Regions from separate parts of the Streptacidiphilus jeojiensis genome, predicted to be linked through region 1. Evidence: riboswitches for the same ligand, from Rfam matches in the RefSeq annotation. Region 1 holds a riboswitch; each other region holds the start of a gene.
The links. A riboswitch is a leader RNA that binds a small molecule or an ion and turns the genes downstream of it on or off. The one in region 1 is predicted to bind cyclic di-AMP.

Region 1 (5,630 bases):
CCCCCGGGTAGGGCGCATGGATGACCGTCCCATTGCCTGCGTACATCCCGACGTGGTGCCTGTCGCCGTAGTAGATCACAAGGTCACCGGGCCTCGCCTGGCTCAGCGGGATCCGCTGCCCGGCGAAGGCCTGGCCCTGCGAGGTGCGGGGCAGCGTCACTCCGGCGTGGCGCCAGGACCAGTACATCAGCCCGGAGCAGTCGAACGATCCGGGCCCCGCCGATCCGTACACATAGGGTCTGCCCAGGGCGCTCTCGGCGGCCGCCAGCGCCTGCGCCGCCCGGGCCGAGGCCGGCCCCTGGCCGGAGAGCGGCGGCTGCTGCGCGGCCTGGGCCGCCGCTCCCGCCGCGTCGTCCTCACCCTGCTGGAGCTGGGCGCGCTGCGCCGCGGTCAGCGAGTCCAGCAGCGCCTTGGCATGGCCGAGCCGCTGCTGCACCTGGGTCTTGCTGCCGGCGATGGACTGACGCAGCGTCTCCAACCGGGCCAGCTGCGCCACCGCCTCGGCCCGGTCCTGCACCAGCTGCCGCTGGTCGGCCTCGATCTCCTGGAGCTTCAGCGCGGCCACGGCGTCGGCCTGGTCGGCACTGGACGCCTGCTCCAGGTACTGGTCCGGATGGGCGTTGAGCAGCAGCTTCACCAGCGGGTCCAGCCCGCCGCCCTGACGGTATTCGGCGCTGGCGATCGAACCCATGGACTGGAGCAGGGCGTTCACATGCTGCTGCTCCTCGGCGACCCGCTGCTGCAGCAGCACCGACTCGCGCTGGAGCGCGTGCTCCTGCTCCTGCGCCCCGTCGTACTGCTGGCCGGCCACCTCCGCCTGCGCGTAGAGGCCGTCGAGCTGGTGCTGCACGTCGTCGGCGGTGACCGGGGCGCCCCCTCCGGGGCTGCCCGGAGTCGCCAGGGCGCTGCCTCCGCCCGCGAGGACCGCCGCGGTGGCCGCCGCCAGGGTCGCGGCGGAACGCGACAGGGCTGCCACGGTGGAGTACTGGCCCAGCGGTCGGGCACGTCGGTGGGACGCCACGGGGAATGGCTCCATTCGTCGAAGCAGAGGACCGAGCGCCGACGTTAGCGAGTCGGACACATCGAGTCCAAACCCCAGCAAGGACGAAAATACCCCCGAAATTAGTACAACTTGACGAAACGCCATGTCGGGAGGGGTGTCCCGGACAGCGCAACGGGCCCGACCCCCCGCAGGGGATCGGGCCCGTACAGCCGTTTGGGCGGCCGGAACGCTCTCAGATGTGGCGCATCGCGTAGATGCTGCCGATCGTGTCGATGCTCTCGTACTTGACCACGGTGCCGGTGTGCGGGGCGTGCAGCACGGTGTTGTTGCCGGCGTAGATGCCGACGTGCGAGTCACCGTTGAAGAACACCAGGTCGCCGACCTGCAGGTTGGCGCGGGTGACCGCGGTACCCGCGTTGATCTGGTCGTAGGTGGTGCGGCCGATGGCCACCCCGGCCTGGGCGTAGGCCCACTGGGTCAGGCCCGAGCAGTCGAAGGTGTTCGGCCCGGTGGCGCCGTAGACGTAGGCGTCGCCGAGCTTGGTCTGGGCGGCCGCGTAGGCGATCGCCTCCACCGAGTCGCCGGCCTTGGAGGAGGACGAGCCGCTCGCACTGCTGGACGAGGAGGAGGACGAGGAGGAGCTGCTGGCGGCCGCGGCGGCCTTCTCCGCGGCTGCGGCGTTGGCGGCCTTCAGCGCCGCCGCCTGGGCGGCGGTGAGCGAGTCCAGCTTGGCCTGCGCGGCAGCGAGCTTCTTCTGCACCGAGGCCTTGGAGGCGGCGAGCTGCTTGCTGGTGGCGTCGAGGGCCTTCAGCTTGGTCTCGGCCTCGGACTTCTCGTTGTTGAGCGTCGACTGCTCGGTCTTCAGCTCGGCCAGCATGTTGGACTGGCTGGAGGTGATCTGGCTCTGCGCCGAGGCCGAGTTCAGGTACTCGGTCGGGTCCGAGGAGAGCATCAGCTGGACCGAGGGGTCGATCGCCCCGCTGCGGTACTGGGCGCTGGCGACCGCACCGAGGGCGGAGGCCTTGGCGGTGACCGAGGCCTGCTGCCGGGCCACCTGGTCCTGCAGCGTGTTGACCTGCTTCTGCAGGGTCTGCTGGTCGGACTGGGCCTTGTCGTACTGCTGAACTGCCGTGTCGGCGTCGCTGTTCAGCTTGTCGATCTGCGCCTTGAGTTCGGCGGTGGTCTGCTTCGGGGCCGCCTGCGCCGACTGGGCGGCGGTCGCGGAGAGGGCGACGGTTGTGGCCGCGGCAGCCGTGAGCACGGTTATGCGGGCGCGACCGGGGGTTTTGGGACGACGATGGGACGCCACGAAGGCGAGCTCCTTCTTCCTACGTCCGCCTACCGGGTGAGCTGACGGGTTCGGGCTGGAAGACGTGCCCTACGGCGCTTCACCGGCGTACCGGCCTGGCGTCGATTCACCCCGAGGAACGTGGTTCCCCGGCTCCGAGACTGACGGCTCTCCCCTGTGGTCGCCCCGATGGCTTCGGGACGGGCCTGCCGTGCGGTCGGACTCGGCGGAAACCTCCGCTGCCACCCAGGCTGGGTGATCGACTTCGCGGTGGTTCGATCGCTGACACTAGTGACCCAACCGTGATCCGTTCAAATCCCTGTAAGTAAAAACTATCTTTGGTTACGACACTGCATCAGATTTCCAACGGACCGTAGTCGCGGAATGACCATCTGGCGACGACATGGCGGTCAAATCGGTCATCAGGCCGAGGCGTTCGAGACCCGTGTGACGTGAGTCACATCAGGAGATAACCCACGCCTCAGCCGACTCCCAAACCTTCGGTCCGGAGCCGACCCTGCGTCAGAAGCGGCGAATCGCCACGATCGACCCGAAGTAGGACATCGGTTGGATCGACACGTTGTAGCCGTACTCGGGGGCGTTCAGCAGCATCCCGTTGCCGGCGTACATGCCGACATGCGCGCCGCCCTCCATCACCACGATGTCGCCGACCTTCAGGTCGGCGCTGGAGGCCACCCGGGTGCCCACCGACTCGTCGCCCTCGGAGGAGTGCGGCAGGCTGATGTTGGCGTGGGCGTAGGCCCACATCACCAGTCCGGAGCAGTCGAAGCTGTTGGGCCCGGCGCCGGCCCAGGCGTACGGGGCGATGCCGACCTTGCTCATCGCCGCCTCCATGGCGGTCCTCGCCGCGGCGGATATCCCGGAGAGGTTGATGTCGGACACCGACATGTGGTTGTCGGTGGAGTCCACCGAGCTGTAGCCGCCGCCACCGCCGGTGCCGGCCCCCTGCTCCTTGAGCGCCGCCGCCTCCACCGCGGCGCGTGCCGCCGCGGACAGCGAACTGAGCACGCTCTGGGCGTGGTTCAGCTTGGTCTGGGCGGTGTTCTTGGCCGTCTGCATCTGCTTGAGCAGCGCCTGCTGCGCCGTCAGCTCCTGGGCCGCCTGCGCCTTCTCCTCGGCCAGGGTCTTCTGCTGGCTCTGCAGCATCTGCAGCAGCGCGGCCTGGCTGCCGGCGACCTGGCTCTGGGTGGACGCCTGGTTCAGGTACTCCTCCGGGTTGGAGGAGAGCAGCAGCTTCACCGTCGGGTCCACCGCGCCCTCGCGGTACTCGGCGCTGGCCATCTGCCCGAGCTGGCCCAACTCCTTGTTCACCGCCGCCTGCTGGCGGGCTATCTCGTCCTGGAGCACACCGGTCTGCCGCTGCAGCTCCTGCTCCTGGCCCTGCGCCTGGTCGTACTGCTCCGTCGCCTTGTTCGCCGCCGACTGGTCCGCCTCGACCTGGGACTTCGCCTGGTCGGTGGTGGTCTTGGCCGGCGCTGCCTGAGCGGTCGCCTGAGCCGAGAGGGCCACAGCGGCGGCGGCAGCGGCGGTCAGGATCGACACCCGGGCGCGGCTGGGTTGCTTGGGGCGACGGTGCGTGGCCACAGAAGCTGGTCCCTTCGAGCAAACACTGGCGAACACAGACAGACGTTCACAGACAGAGGTTCGAAGGGAGAGACTAGTGAGATTGATGTGACTCTGTCGCCCTCGGCGGTGAGTCCGGGGGTGATTGGGCGCAATGTCCTTTATAGGAAAGCCCTTAAGGCACCCTGGGAGGCCACACAGGCTGGACCACTCGGCACGGATCGCTCAGGTGCGGACGAGCCGCCGCAGCAGCATCGCCGAGGGCACCGGACGCGCGCCGGCCTTCCGCACCCCGTCGGCCACCTCCTTGTCGGTGGACACCACGACCACCGGACGGCCCTCCGGCTCGGCCCGCACCAGACGCCGGATCAACTCGTCGGCGTTCTCCCCGGACCGGCTGAACAGCACCCGCACCCCGCGCGGCGGAGCCATCGGCACCGGCGCGTCCAGGTCCTTGCCGTCGAACACGCAGGTGATCTCCGCCCCGCTGTGCGCGGCGAGCATGGAGAGCCCGTTCAGCAGCCTGACCCGCTGCTTGTCCAGCGGCAGCGTCGGGTAGCCGCTCTTGGTGACGTTGTAGCCGTCCACCAGCAGATGCACCTGAGGGAGCGCCAGCAACTGGTCCAGCAGCGCGGGGTCGTCCCCGTCCAGGGCGCGTCTGGCCACGTCGTGCGGGGAGGCCGTGGTGGGCGCGACCGCCTCCACCGTGTCGGCCGGGCGGGTGGTGACCGGCTTCAGGCCCAGCTCCCGCTGCAGCCCCTGGGCGCCCTGCAGCACCACGTCCAGCAGCAGCCGCAGCCGCATCTCCTCGGCGCTGCGCCCCTCCCTGGACGCCCGTCTGGCCGCCTCGACGGCCGACTCGGCCTCGGCCAGCCGGTGCTTCAGCCGGCGCACCTCGCTGTCGGTGGTGCCGCGCTCGGTGGCACCGGCCGCCTTCAGCGCCTCCAGCTCGGCGGTGACCTTGCGGGTCGCCGCCTCGGCGCGCTTGGTGTCGGCCTCCAGGCTGCGCACCCGGCGGCGGAGCGAGTCCCGCTCCTTCCTGGTCTCGTCCAGCTCGACCCGGCCCCGGTCCGCCTCGGTCCTGCTGGTCTCGCGCAGCGCGGACAGCTCCGCCTGCAGCTTCTCCACCAGTCGGGCCGCCTCGGCGGCGGCGCCCTCCGACTCGGCCCGCTCGACCTCCTCGCCGGCGTCGCCGACCAGCTTGCTCCATCCGGTCGGTCGCAGCAGATAGGCCACCGCGGCCACGTCCTGCGGGTCGGCGGCGGCAGGAACCTGCCCGTTCTCCAGCGCCGCGACCAGGTCGGGCTGGCCCTGTCTGACTCGTTCCGCTATCCGCGACCGGAAGCCGGGCTCGGTCTCCAGGGCGGCGGCGATGGCGGTGGCCCCGCGTCTGGCCCGCTGCACCGGGGTGAACTTGGCGTAGGGGCGCAGCCGGGGCGGCAACTCGCCGACCGGCATGGCGCTGAGCCCGTCGGCGGCGATGCCGACGACCCTGCGCCGCACGCCCTCGGGCAGCGGCCGGTCCAACTGCTCGGCGGGCTCGGCGGGCTCATCCGGTTCGGCGGGTTCGGTGGCGGGCAGCGCGAGGTCTGCCGCCTGCTCGGGGCCCACGGGCCCCTCGGCGACGTCCGCCCGGTCTCGCTCCACCACGTCCGCTGTCTCCGATCCGGTCCTGCGGGACTACCTGCCCGCAGTAACCATTCTCGCCCGCCCTACCCCCTACTCGTCACCGCGCCACACATGCCTCAGGCCACC
Region 2 (5,630 bases), on a different contig from region 1:
GCCGGAGCGGTGGCGGCGTTCGTCGCCGGGTACGTCGCCGTGCGGTTCCTGACCAAGTACTTCGAGACCCGGACGCTGACGCCGTTCGCGATCTACTGCACGGTCGCCGGCCTCGGCAGCCTCGCCTACCTCACCCTCGGCTGAGCCCTGCGCAGGCCCGTTCGGGGGAGTCCCTCGTACGGGTGATCGAGGCGCTCCCTCCGCGTTGCTGCACCCGGGAAGCTCCGTTGCTCTGATCCCATGATCGTGGAGATCCTCCACCGGCGACGGTGGGGTGGAGCGAGGGAGGGAGTGCCGTGCGCGGGTTTCGGCGACGGGTTGCCGTGATCGCCGGTGCGCTGGGAGCCCTGCTGCTGCTCGGTGGCTGCATGACGGTGTCCGGGCAGGCACCCGGCCACCGCGGGGCGCCGGGCGACGCCGCCACCCCTGGAGCCGCCCACGGCGCGGGCCAGGTGGGTTACGCCCATCCGTTCGTCCCGCTGCCCTCGGTGAGCCTCGCCCCGGTTCCGGACAGCTACGACCCCTCGGCGGACGCCAACGCCGCGGTGGCCGCGGCCGTCGCGGCGTCCGGGGTGGACGGCCGACCGGTGCTGCTCGACTTCGGCTCCTCCTGGTGCGAGGACTGCCAGGCGCTGTCCGCGCTGGTGGACACCCCCGGGGTGAACCGCATCCTGGCCCGCAACTACCACCTGGTGACCGTGGACGTCGGGCACTACGACCTGAACACCCAACTGGCGGCCCGCTACGTCTCGTTGGCGCAGAGCGGGATCCCCGCCCTGGTGCTGCTCGGCCCGGACGGCACCAAGCGGGACACCGGCGACCCGTCGGCGTTCGCCAATGCGCGCGACCTGGACGCCGACGGCTTCGCCGGAACCCTGGTCGACTGGCTCTACCTGCCGTCCCGGTGAGCACCGGGGCTGCGGGGAAGCTGCGGGGAAGCTGCAGGGAAGGTGAGAAGAGTCGGGCTGATGCATACTCAGGAACAGTCACTGCGGGGCAGAACCGGACAAAACTCGACTCCGCTCCGTGAGCACTCAACTGCACCCCCTGGATTGCTTGGCATCAACCGTCACTAGGATTACCGTTCAATAACGCAGTGCGAAGGTCTGCCGTTGCTCGGACGGCATCGCACGCGATCGCCTAATCCTGTCTGGAACCGGGGAACCATTCGGTACTGAGGTTCAGTACCCCGGGGTGAATCGGCCGCACCTGGCCGTAGGAGACCTTCCTCTCCGAACCCGTCAGCTAACCCGGTCGGCGAGATGGAAGGAAAGGAGCACGCCGAACGTGGCGTCGAACTCGCCCACCTGGGCACCCGTGGCACCCGTGCAGCCGATCCCGCCGCAGCGGACCGCCCCCTCGGCGGTGCTGGGCTTCGCGGCCATGGCCGCGGTCGGTGCCACCGGAGCCGTCGCGCTCGCGGCCCCCTCCGCATCGGCGGCCGTACGCGAGACCGGGGGCAGCACCCTGGTCGCCCAGGAGCAGGCCCACGGCACCACGGCGACCCTCACCAGGCCCGCGGCCGACCCGGGTACGGCCCTGGCCGACCGGATCCGCACCCAGGCCGCGCAGCAGCGGGCGACCGCCGAGGACACGGCCCGGCGCCAGGCGGCGGCCGAGGCCGCGGCGCGCCAGGCAGCGGCCAGGGAGGCGGCGGCCCGCGAGACGGCGGCGCAGGAGGCTGCCGAACAGGCCCGTGCGGCCGAGCTGGCCGCCCAGCAGGCCGCGGCCCAGGCAACGGCGGCGGCCCGGCAGGCAGTTGCGACGCAGGCGGCAGCGGCACAGACCGTGGCCGCTCAGACCGCAGCCGCACAGACCGCGGCGGCGCAGCAGACCACGGCTCGGGCCGGGGTCGGCGCCCTGGTGGCGCCGATCGCCTCGGCGGTCGCCGGATCCGGCTTCGGCCAGTCCGACTCGCTCTGGTCCCAGCTGCACACCGGACAGGACTTCACCGCCCCGACCGGCACCCCGGTGGTCGCGGTCGGCGGCGGCACCATCACCTCGGCCGGCTGGGCCGGGGCGTACGGCTACCGCGTGGTGGAGACGCTGGCCGACGGCACCGAGGTCTGGTACTGCCACCTCTCGGTGATCGGCGTCGGCTCCGGCACGGTGACGGCCGGTCAGCCCATTGGCCGGGTCGGCGCGACCGGCAGCAACGTCAACGCCCCGCACCTGCACCTGGAGGTGCGTCCGAGCGGCGGCGAGCCGGTCGACCCGGCGGCCTGGCTGTCCCAGCACGGCCTGGCGCTCTGACAGTCCCGGCACTGCCGCTGGTCCGACGCGTGATCCCGAGCGGCACCCCCTGAACTCCGACGGTCCCGGTGACACCCCCCGACACTGGGACCGTCGGCCTGTCCGGCCCCGACTCCGAGTCCGACTCCGACCGCTGCCGCCGGCGACCCGTCAGGCGCGTCGGTCCACGGCCGCCCAGGACGCCAGCGCGACGCCGGAGGACACGGCGGCCACCGACGGCCAGGCGCCCAGCTTCTTCGCCAGCGGGTGCGAGCCCGCGAACGCGGCGACGTACAGGCCGCTCAGCGCCACCGCGGTGGCCGGGCCGGCCGTCCGCTTCCACTGCGTCGCCGCGACCGCGCCGGCCGCGAGCAGGGCCACCCCGCCCAGCTCCCGCCGCTTGGTCGCCCGGGCGATCCCGTAACCGCCGACGAGCCCGCCCGCCGCGACCAAGGACGAGGGAATGCGTGCCATCTCCGTACGACCTTCCTGAGATCCGAACGCCGGAACCACTGCTGCTCCGACCCTAACCCGGCCCCGGTGGCGCGCCCGGGCCGGGCCGGGCCGGGGACTCAGTTGGTCCTGGTGTTCCGCAGGTGCAGGCCCATGTAGCCGATGTAGATCTTCCCGGTCCCCGAGCAGTCGTCGAAGTAGTGCAGCCGGGGCGCGGTACCGCCACCGCCTATCCGCAGATGGGCGCCCATGAAGACCTTGCCGGCCGGGTTGACCTCGACCGGGACCGGGAGCTCGCGCTCGCCCTTCCACTTGGTGTTGGTGCGGACCGTGCGCGACTCGTCGCGGATCACCTTGCGCGGCGGGAAGACATGGCAGTCGACCGGGGTGTTCTCGCACCAGCGGCGGAAGTCGCCGCCGGACTCGCCGTGCACCGCCGCCTCGGCGTAGTCCTGCAGCGCGAGCAGCGCGTCCCAGGCCATCCTGACCCAGGTGGGGTGGTCGGTCTGGTCGTCCAGCTCGCGGGTCAGTCGGGGGTCGCCGGTGAAGGAGAGCAGCGGGAACTCGTCGATCCGCTCGACCAGCTCGGCGAAGGAGACCGGGTCGACCCGGGTGGTGGCCGGCTCGGCGCGGTTCGCGCCCTCGCCGCCGTCCGCCTCGGCCAGCCGCCCGCGCAGCGACCTGACCTGGGTGCGGGCCTCGCGCAGCTCGCTGTACTGCTCGTCGTACTCGGCGGCCAGCTGCGACTCGCGCTCCTCGGCGTCCCGCAGCCAGCGGCGCACCTCCTGGAGCTCCTCGGCGCGGGCCCGCTCCTCGTGGACCTCCTCCTCGTGGTGGTCCACCAGCAGGCTGCCGGGCTGGACGCCGTCGATCGCGGCGATGTCCGCGCTCTCCTCGGACCAGGGGGCCGATCCGCCGCGCAGGTTCTGGGCCCGCAGCGGCGGCAGCCCGGCCAGGGCCTCCGGCAGCGGGGACTGCACCGCCAGCCGGCGCGGCAGCCAGGCCAGCAGGCCGGAGGCGCGGCGCAGGTCGGTGTCCAGGGTGTGCCGGCCCATCACCCGGTGCCGCTGGGCCTCGGGCGCCCAGGCCGGGTCCAGGCCGGGGAGGTAGGTGCGCACCGCGCCGCCGTACACCCGGTGGTGCTCCAGGGCCCGGTTGAAGTCCCGCTCGGCGCCGGGGGCCAGCGCGTAGAGCACGGCGAGGCCGGCGCAGCCGCGCAGCAGCGGGTCCACGGTCTCGGCCAGCCAGTCGTCGAAGTCCGTGCGCGGGGGAGTGCTGGCGACCACGATCGGCATCCGGCGGTCCGGGTCGCAGAGCTCGTCCAGCACCTCGTCGACGTCGCCGCGTTCGATGACGGTGGGCATGCCGTGCACCCGGGCCGCGCCCTGGTGCTCGCCCTCGGCCGCGCCGAGCACGTCGAGCAGGCCTCGGGCCAGGGCGGGAACCGGGGCCTTGGTCGCCGAGGCGCCGCGTACCGGCAGCTGTTCGGCGTCCAGGCGCACCCAGGTGCCGCCGGTGGGAGGGGTGCTGATCGTCAGTGAGGTCTGCCAGATTCCCTGGGGCGTGAACTCGCGTAGTCGCCAGCGCGCGACCGACTCCTTGGCGCCGCTGGCGCCTCTGACCCGGTCCTTCAGGGCGCAGTCGAGCACGGCCTGCGCCCCGACCCGGTGGCGGCCGTCCTCGGCGCCGGGGTCCTCATAGTGCTGGGCCTTCAGCCAGTGTCTGACCTGCTGTCCCGCGAGGGTGACCGTGTCGCGGTGGCTGTGGCCACTGGTCACGGCCATGCGGTAGATGCCATCTGTCATCCGCGGGCCTCCTGACGCTGTGTCGGCGTCTCCGCACGCTGCATGCGGGGTCAGAAGGTCCAACGCGGGAGGGACCCCCGATGGTTCCGGTGCGATCAGCCAAGGGCGTGAACGAATGGTGCGCACGCCGTGTGTGCGCGCCGGTGGACGGCAGGGTCAGCCGGGGGGCTCCACGGTGGTGGGGGCGTCGATGACCTGCGCGGACTGCGGTTGCGGGGTCGGCTGCGGTTGCTGCTGGGCCGGGGGCTGGGCCTGGGGGTAGGGCTGCGGGTACGGCTGGGGATACGGCTGCGGGTAGGGGCGCGGCTGCGGGTAGCCGTAGCCGTAGGCCGGGGGTTGCGGCCAGGGCTGGGGCTGCGGCTGCGCCGGCCCGGGGTAGCCGTAGCCGGCGCCCGGTACGTTAGGCGCGTACCCGCCGTAGCCGGGGCCCGGCTGGGCCGGCAGGTAGGCGGCCGGCGCCGGGGCCGCCGCGTAGCCGGGCGTGGGGTAGCCGCCGGGCGAGCCGAACGCGCGCGGCACCCCGAACACCCCGGGGGGCATCCCCGGCGCACCCGGGAACCCGCCGAAGCCCCTGGCCTGCGGATTGCGGCGGTACCACTCCTGCGCGCCGACCCGGGTGAATATCTCCGCGACCCGCTCCCTGCGCTCCCACAGGTGGTGCAGCAGCTCCTGCTCGCGCTCCACGAAGTCCGGCCCGGCCAGCCCGCGCTCGGCGCGCTGCCGCAGGAACGCCAGCGCCGTGGCGAAGCCCACGTACTCCCGCATCGCCTTGTCGCCGACCGGACCCTGGGTGAACTTCGCCAGCTCCCGGGCCTGCTTCCGGGTCCGCATCGTCGACAGCACCAGCGGCACCTGCTGCGCGATCCAGCCCGCCGCCGCGTACACCGGCAGCTGCCGCTCCAGCGCCCGCAGTTCGTTCCGGCGCGACCACACCACCAGCCAGACCATCAGGCAGAACACCGGCACCATGAACAGGAAGTACACGCCGATGAAGCCCAGCGGGCCCAGCACCGAGGAGCCGTTCCAGGTCCCGTGCATGAACATCGCGCAGACCCAGCCGCCGATCGGCGCCGACACCTTCGCCCAGCGCTTGCGGGACACCGCGGCCAGCCCGAAGCCCACCCCGGTCATCGAGGTGAA
Region 3 (5,630 bases), on a different contig from region 1:
GGGAGAGCACCACGGTGCCCTCGACCATGACGTAGAAGCAGGTCGCCGGCTCGCCCTCGGCGTACACCGGGCCGGGCTCGAACGTCTCGACCCGGCCCACCCGGCACAGCCAGGCCAACTGGTCGAAGGTCAGCTTCTCGAACAGGAACAGCGAGCGCAGCTCCTCCGGCGAACAGTTCACCCCGCTGACCCCGCCCGTCCCGCCGGTCCCGCCGGTCCCGCCGGTCCCGCCGGTCACAGCTTGTCCAGGTAACGGTGGACGAACATGACCGCCATCGAGCCCTCGCCGACCGCCGAGGCGACCCGCTTCGCGGACTCCGAGCGGACGTCGCCGGCCACGAACACACCGGGCACGCTGGTCTCCAGATGGTGCGGCGGACGCTCCAGCGGCCAGCCGCCGGAGCGCTGCCCGGCCTCGCCCAGGTCGGGTCCGGCCAGGATGAAGCCGTGGTCGTCGCGCACCACCACCCCGTCCAGCCAGTCGGTCATCGGCACCGCACCGATGAAGACGAACAGCCACTGCGCGTCGACCTCCTCGGTGTCGCCGGTCGTGGTGTCGCGCAGGGTCAGCCGTTCGAGGTGGTCCTCGCCGTGGGCGGCGACGACCTCGGTGTGGGTGCGGACCGTGATCATCGGGTCGGCCTCGACCTGCTGGATCAGGTAGTGCGACATGGAGGCGGTCAGCGAGTCGCCGCGCACCAGCATGGTCACCGACTTGGCGCCCCGGGACAGGAAGACCGCGGCCTGCCCGGCCGAGTTGGCGCCGCCGACGATGTAGACGTCCTGGCCGGCGCAGCCGACCGTCTCGGTCAGTGCGGAGCCGTAGAAGATGCCGCAGCCGATCAGCTCCTCCATACCGGGGGCGGCCAGCTGCCGGTAGGCGACGCCGGTGGCCAGGATGACGGTGTGGGCGGCGATGACGCTGCCGTCCGCGAAGCGGACCGTGCGGGCCGAGCCGCAGACCTCGAAGCCGGTCACCTCGCGGGCGGTCAGGATCTCGGCGCCGAACTTGACGGCCTGGCGGCGGGCCCGGCCGGCCAGCTGGGCGCCGGAGACCCCGTCCGGGAAGCCCAGGTAGTTCTCGATCCGGGAGCTCTGCCCGGCCTGGCCGCCGGTGGCGGTGCGCTCGATCAGGACGGTGCGCAGGCCCTCGGAGGCGCCGTAGACGGCCGCGCCCAGGCCGGCCGGGCCGCCGCCGATGACGATGAGGTCGTAGAAGTCGGCGGCGGGCGTGGTGGACAGGCCGACCCGCTGGGCCACCTCCTCGTTGCTGGGCTCCACCAGTGCGCCGCCGTCCGGGGTGATCACCACCGGCAGCCGTTCCCCGTCCTCACCGGCGGCCGCCAGCAGGTGTCTGCCCTCGGCCTCGGTGACCGAGTACCAGCGGTAGGGGACCTGGTTGCGGGCCAGGAACTCGCGGACCTCTGAGGAGCGGGCCGACCACCGGTGTCCGACCACCTTGATCTCGTGCACCTCGGGCGGGTCAGTGGCCTGCCAGGCCTTGAGCAGGCTGTCCAGCACCGGGTAGAGCTTCTCCTCGGGCGGGTCCCAGGGCTTGAGCAGGTAGTTGTCGAGGTCCACCACATTGATGGCGTCGATGGCCGCGCCGGTGTCCGCGTAGGCGGTCAGCAGCACCCGGCGGGCCTGGGGGTAGATGTCCATGGCCGCTTCCAGGAACTCGATGCCGTTCATCTCCGGCATCCGGTGGTCGGCCAGCAGCACCGCGACCGGTTCGCCGCGCAGCTTCATCTCCCGCAGCGCCTCCAGCGCCGAGGGGCCCGACTCGGCCCGTACGATGCGATGGTCCTCGCCGTAGCGACGGCGCAGGTCCCTGGCGACCGCCCGGGACACCGACGGGTCGTCGTCCACGGTCACGATCACCGGTCGTCTGGTGCTCTCCGGTCCGGTTGTCGTCGGCATCGCGGCTCCGCCCTGTCGTCGGATGTGCCCCGGCCCGCAGGTTGTCCCAGGGCCCGGTTCCTACGCTATCCGCTCGGGCGCGGCTGATCCTGGCGTCGTGTGAGCAGGTGCGGCGAATGGGGTCCGGAACCTGTGAATCATGGAACCGGGGCGTGACGGATCCCACAGTCTGTTGTGGTTTCAATCAAGGTCTGCCTACCTTTCTGGCATTCGCACTTAAGCGGAACCAACAACTCCGGAACGCCGAGTCCTGCCGCCGGAGGAGTTGCGACCCACATACCGCACCACGGCAGGAGCGGGGGAACCAGGTAAGTCGCCGCGCCGACGCTCGTCGTCGACGCGGCTTGGGGTGAAGCCGTGCTGCGCACGGCCGGGCAACTCCAGCCCGAATCCGACAGCTCACCTCGTAGGCGTGGGAGAGGAAACGCTGCTTCATGCTGTCCGTCCACGGGCGTCACCGCGCCACGAAGACCCGACGCACCACCGCCCAGCGCCTCATCGCCGCCACCGGCCTGGCTGGCGTCGGCCTGGCCGTCCCGCTGGTCACCGCCACCACCGCCTCCGCCGCGACCGTCTCCACCTGGGACAAGGTCGCCCAGTGCGAGAGTTCGGGCGACTGGTCCATCAACACCGGCAACGGCTACTACGGCGGTCTGCAGTTCTCGGCGTCCACCTGGGCCGCCTACGGCGGCACCCAGTACGCCTCCACCGCCGACCAGGCCACCAAGGACCAGCAGATCGCGGTCGCCGAGAAGGTCCTGGCCTCGCAGGGCCCGACCGCCTGGCCGGTCTGCGGGCCGCAGGCCGGTCTCACCCAGGGCGGCGCCGCCGCCTCGGTGGACACCTCGTCCTCCTCCAGCTCCTCGTCGAGCTCCTCCTCGGACTCGTCCAGCAGCTCCTCCTCGGACTCGTCCTCGTCCAGCTCCGCGTCCACCGACTCCTCGTCCTCGGACTCGTCCTCCTCGACCACCGCGAGCAGCGGCAGCTACACCGTCGTCGCCGGCGACTGGCTGTCGACCATCGCGGCCAAGGAGAACGTCTCCGGCGGCTGGCAGCGCCTCTACGCGCTGAACCGCTCGGTGCTCACCTCGGGCCCCGACGTGATCTACCCGGGCCAGAAGCTGACCCTGGGCAGCTCCTCGGCCTCGTCCTCCAGCAGCAGCTCGGACTCGGCCACTGACGCTTCGGCCACCACGTCCAGCAGCGATTCGAGCAGCTCCTCGTCCAGCAGCTCCTCCTCGAGCAGCACCACCGCGAGCGACGCCTCCTCCAGCTCCTCCAGCACCGGGATGGCCGCGGCCGCCTCCTTCGCCCTGTCGAAGGTCGGCGAGTCCTACGTCTACGGCGGCACCAGCGACGCCGGCTGGGACTGCTCCGGTCTGGTCCAGGCCGCCCTGGCCAAGGCCGGCATCTCCGCCCCCCGCACCAGCGAGGAGCAGGCCGCCGCCAGCACCCGGGTCTCCCTGGACTCGCTCCAGGTCGGCGACCTGCTGTTCTGGTCCAGCGACGGCACCGCGTCCGGCGCCTACCACGTGGCGATCTACGTCGGCAACGGCGAGTACGTCGAGGCCGCCAACCCCAGCTCCGGCGTGAAGACCGACACCATCAGCAACTGGGCCCCCGACTTCGCGGGCCGCATCAGCTGACGCAGCACCACCCTCTCCACCCCTCAGGGGCGCGGCCGACCCGGCCGTGCCCCTGAGGGCGTTCCGGGTGCGGTCACCCTGGGAACTCGCCCACGCTCAGCCGCAGTTCGCGGAAGCGGTCGGCGATGGCGGCCAGGGTGTAGTGGGCGTTGAGGCCGCTGGGATTGGGCAGCACCCAGACGGCTGTTCCGCCGAGGGATGCGGGCTGCGGGCCGACCACGGCCTTGGGGGCGTCGAAGGCCACCCGGTAGGCACCGATGCCGAGGACGGCCAGTGCCTGGGGGCGCAGCCGCTCCACGCGCTCGCGCAGTGCCAGGCCGCCGTCCCGGTACTCCTCGGCGGTCAGTTCGTCGGCCCTGGCGGTGGTGCGGTCGACGACATTGGTGATGCCCAGACCGAAGGCCAGCAGTTCCTCCTGCTCCTCCGGCTGTAGCCGGCGCGGGGTGAAGCCGCTGAGGTGCAGCGCGGGCCAGAAGCGGTTGCCGGGGCGGGCGAAGTGGTGGCCGGTGGCTCCGGACCACAGTCCCGGGTTGATCCCGCAGAACAGCACCCGCAGTCCGGGGGCGATCACGTCGGGGATGGTCAGGTCGGGGGCGGCGGCGAGCTGCTCGGCGGTGGGCTTCACGCACGACAGTCTGCACGCTGCGGCAGCGGTCCGTGGAACGGCCCCTCCGCTGCGTTAGCATCCAGGTGCGCCGCCAGCCGGCCGCCAGCCGAAGGAGATTCCGCACCATGCCCGACCAGCCGGACCCGCTGATCGCGGGCGTCGACGCCCTGCTGGCCGCGGTGCAGTCGGGCCAGGTCCTGCCGGCCCCCGAGGAGCGGGTGCGGCTGCGGCGGGCTGCCGGGCTCACCGAGGCCGCGGTGGCGCAGGCGCTGCGGACCCGTCCGGCGTCGGTGCAGGCCTGGGAGGAGGGCCGCAGCGAGCCGTCGGGCGACAAGCGGGAGGCCTACCGGCGGTTGTTGGAGGGCCTGGCGGAGCGGTTCCCGGCTCCGGCCGAACCAGCGGCCGGCGCGCAGGGGCCTGCGTCTGTCGTCGTTCTCGCTCCCGCACGCCCCCAGCCGACGACCGCGCGCCGTGCCCCGGCCCCGTCGGCCGCCGCCGAGGAGCCGGGTGAGCGTCGCTTTGCCAACGGTCCGCTGCTGGTCCTGGACGGCGACGGGACCGCCTACGGCATCGGCGGTCTGGTCCTGGACTGCCCGGCCCGTACCCTTCCCGCGCTGGTGGAGTGGGCCCTGGAACAGGCGCAGATCGGCTCCCCCCGGCTGCACCGCTCCGGCCGGGACGGCGACCCGCTGGTCGTGCTCACCGCTGCTGTCGCCGAATCGTTGGGACTGCCGCCGGAGTTGGCCGACCGACGCGGTCTGCGGCTGCCCGACAACCACCCCGTCATCAAACAACTCTCCAAGGCCAAATGGCAGTTGACGAAGCGTGGGTTCGGGCCCTGGGCCCGGATCTACCGCCCTGCCGAGGGCGGTCGGCGCCGGTGCGTCCAGCTCGCGGTACTGCCCTGGGAGGCGCTGGACACCCGCGCCTGGAACGACGCCGCCACCCTGCCGCCGCCCGAACTCGCCCAGGTGCTCGGCGACTACGCGACCCGGGTGATCACCCCGCGCGGCTCCACCGCTGTCTCCGGCCTGGAGTTGATGTCCGCGCTGCGCCCGCCCACCCGAGCGGTGCGCGGGGAGGACGGCGTCTGGCAGTCGGGACCGGTCCCCGGCTCGCTCGCGACCGCGGTCGACCCGGCCCCGCCCGAGGCCCCGGACGAGCACCCGGTCGCGGTGGGCCGGGCCGAGGGCGAGGTCCTCGACGAGGAGGCCTACGAGTGGATCCGGGACCCGGAACTGCTCACCGACGCCGAGTGCGCGCTGCCCTGGGCGGTGGGCGTGGACGTCAACATGGCCTTCGCCGCCGCCGCCAACCGGCTCAACCTGGGCCTGGGCGCCCCGGTCCACGTCCAGCAGCCGGCGTTCGACAAGACGCTGCCCGGGTCCTGGTTCGTCGACCTCTCGCACATCTCCTTCGACCCCCGGCTGCCCAACCCGTTCACCCCCGACGGCGAG

Region 2: linked by a shared signal. The riboswitch ahead of ABUW04_RS39490 (M23 family metallopeptidase) and the one ahead of ABUW04_RS37390 (C40 family peptidase) in region 1 are both predicted to bind cyclic di-AMP.
Region 3: linked by a shared signal. The riboswitch ahead of ABUW04_RS09595 (transglycosylase family protein) and the one ahead of ABUW04_RS37390 (C40 family peptidase) in region 1 are both predicted to bind cyclic di-AMP.

The regions. Positions count from the first base shown of each region.
Region 1 is NZ_JBEUKS010000020.1:116,847-122,476, forward strand. Features, by position in the region: gene ABUW04_RS37385 (C40 family peptidase) at 1-1,021, opposite strand, end outside; gene ABUW04_RS37390 (C40 family peptidase) at 1,236-2,312, opposite strand; cyclic di-AMP (ydaO/yuaA leader) riboswitch at 2,323-2,471, opposite strand; gene ABUW04_RS37395 (C40 family peptidase) at 2,814-3,896, opposite strand; gene ABUW04_RS37400 (NYN domain-containing protein) at 4,101-5,525, opposite strand.
Region 2 is NZ_JBEUKS010000026.1:6,623-12,252, forward strand. Features, by position in the region: gene ABUW04_RS39480 (undecaprenyl-diphosphate phosphatase) at 1-144, shown strand, start outside; gene ABUW04_RS39485 (thioredoxin family protein) at 297-908, shown strand; cyclic di-AMP (ydaO/yuaA leader) riboswitch at 1,128-1,275, shown strand; gene ABUW04_RS39490 (M23 family metallopeptidase) at 1,288-2,253, shown strand; gene ABUW04_RS39495 (hypothetical protein) at 2,404-2,706, opposite strand; gene ABUW04_RS39500 (hypothetical protein) at 2,805-4,490, opposite strand; gene ABUW04_RS39505 (PrsW family intramembrane metalloprotease) at 4,647-5,630, opposite strand, start outside.
Region 3 is NZ_JBEUKS010000003.1:125,164-130,793, forward strand. Features, by position in the region: gene ABUW04_RS09585 (ATP-binding protein) at 1-181, opposite strand, end outside; gene ABUW04_RS09590 (FAD-dependent oxidoreductase) at 235-1,920, opposite strand; cyclic di-AMP (ydaO/yuaA leader) riboswitch at 2,188-2,348, shown strand; gene ABUW04_RS09595 (transglycosylase family protein) at 2,355-3,566, shown strand; gene mug (G/U mismatch-specific DNA glycosylase) at 3,640-4,191, opposite strand; gene tap (telomere-associated protein Tap) at 4,299-5,630, shown strand, end outside.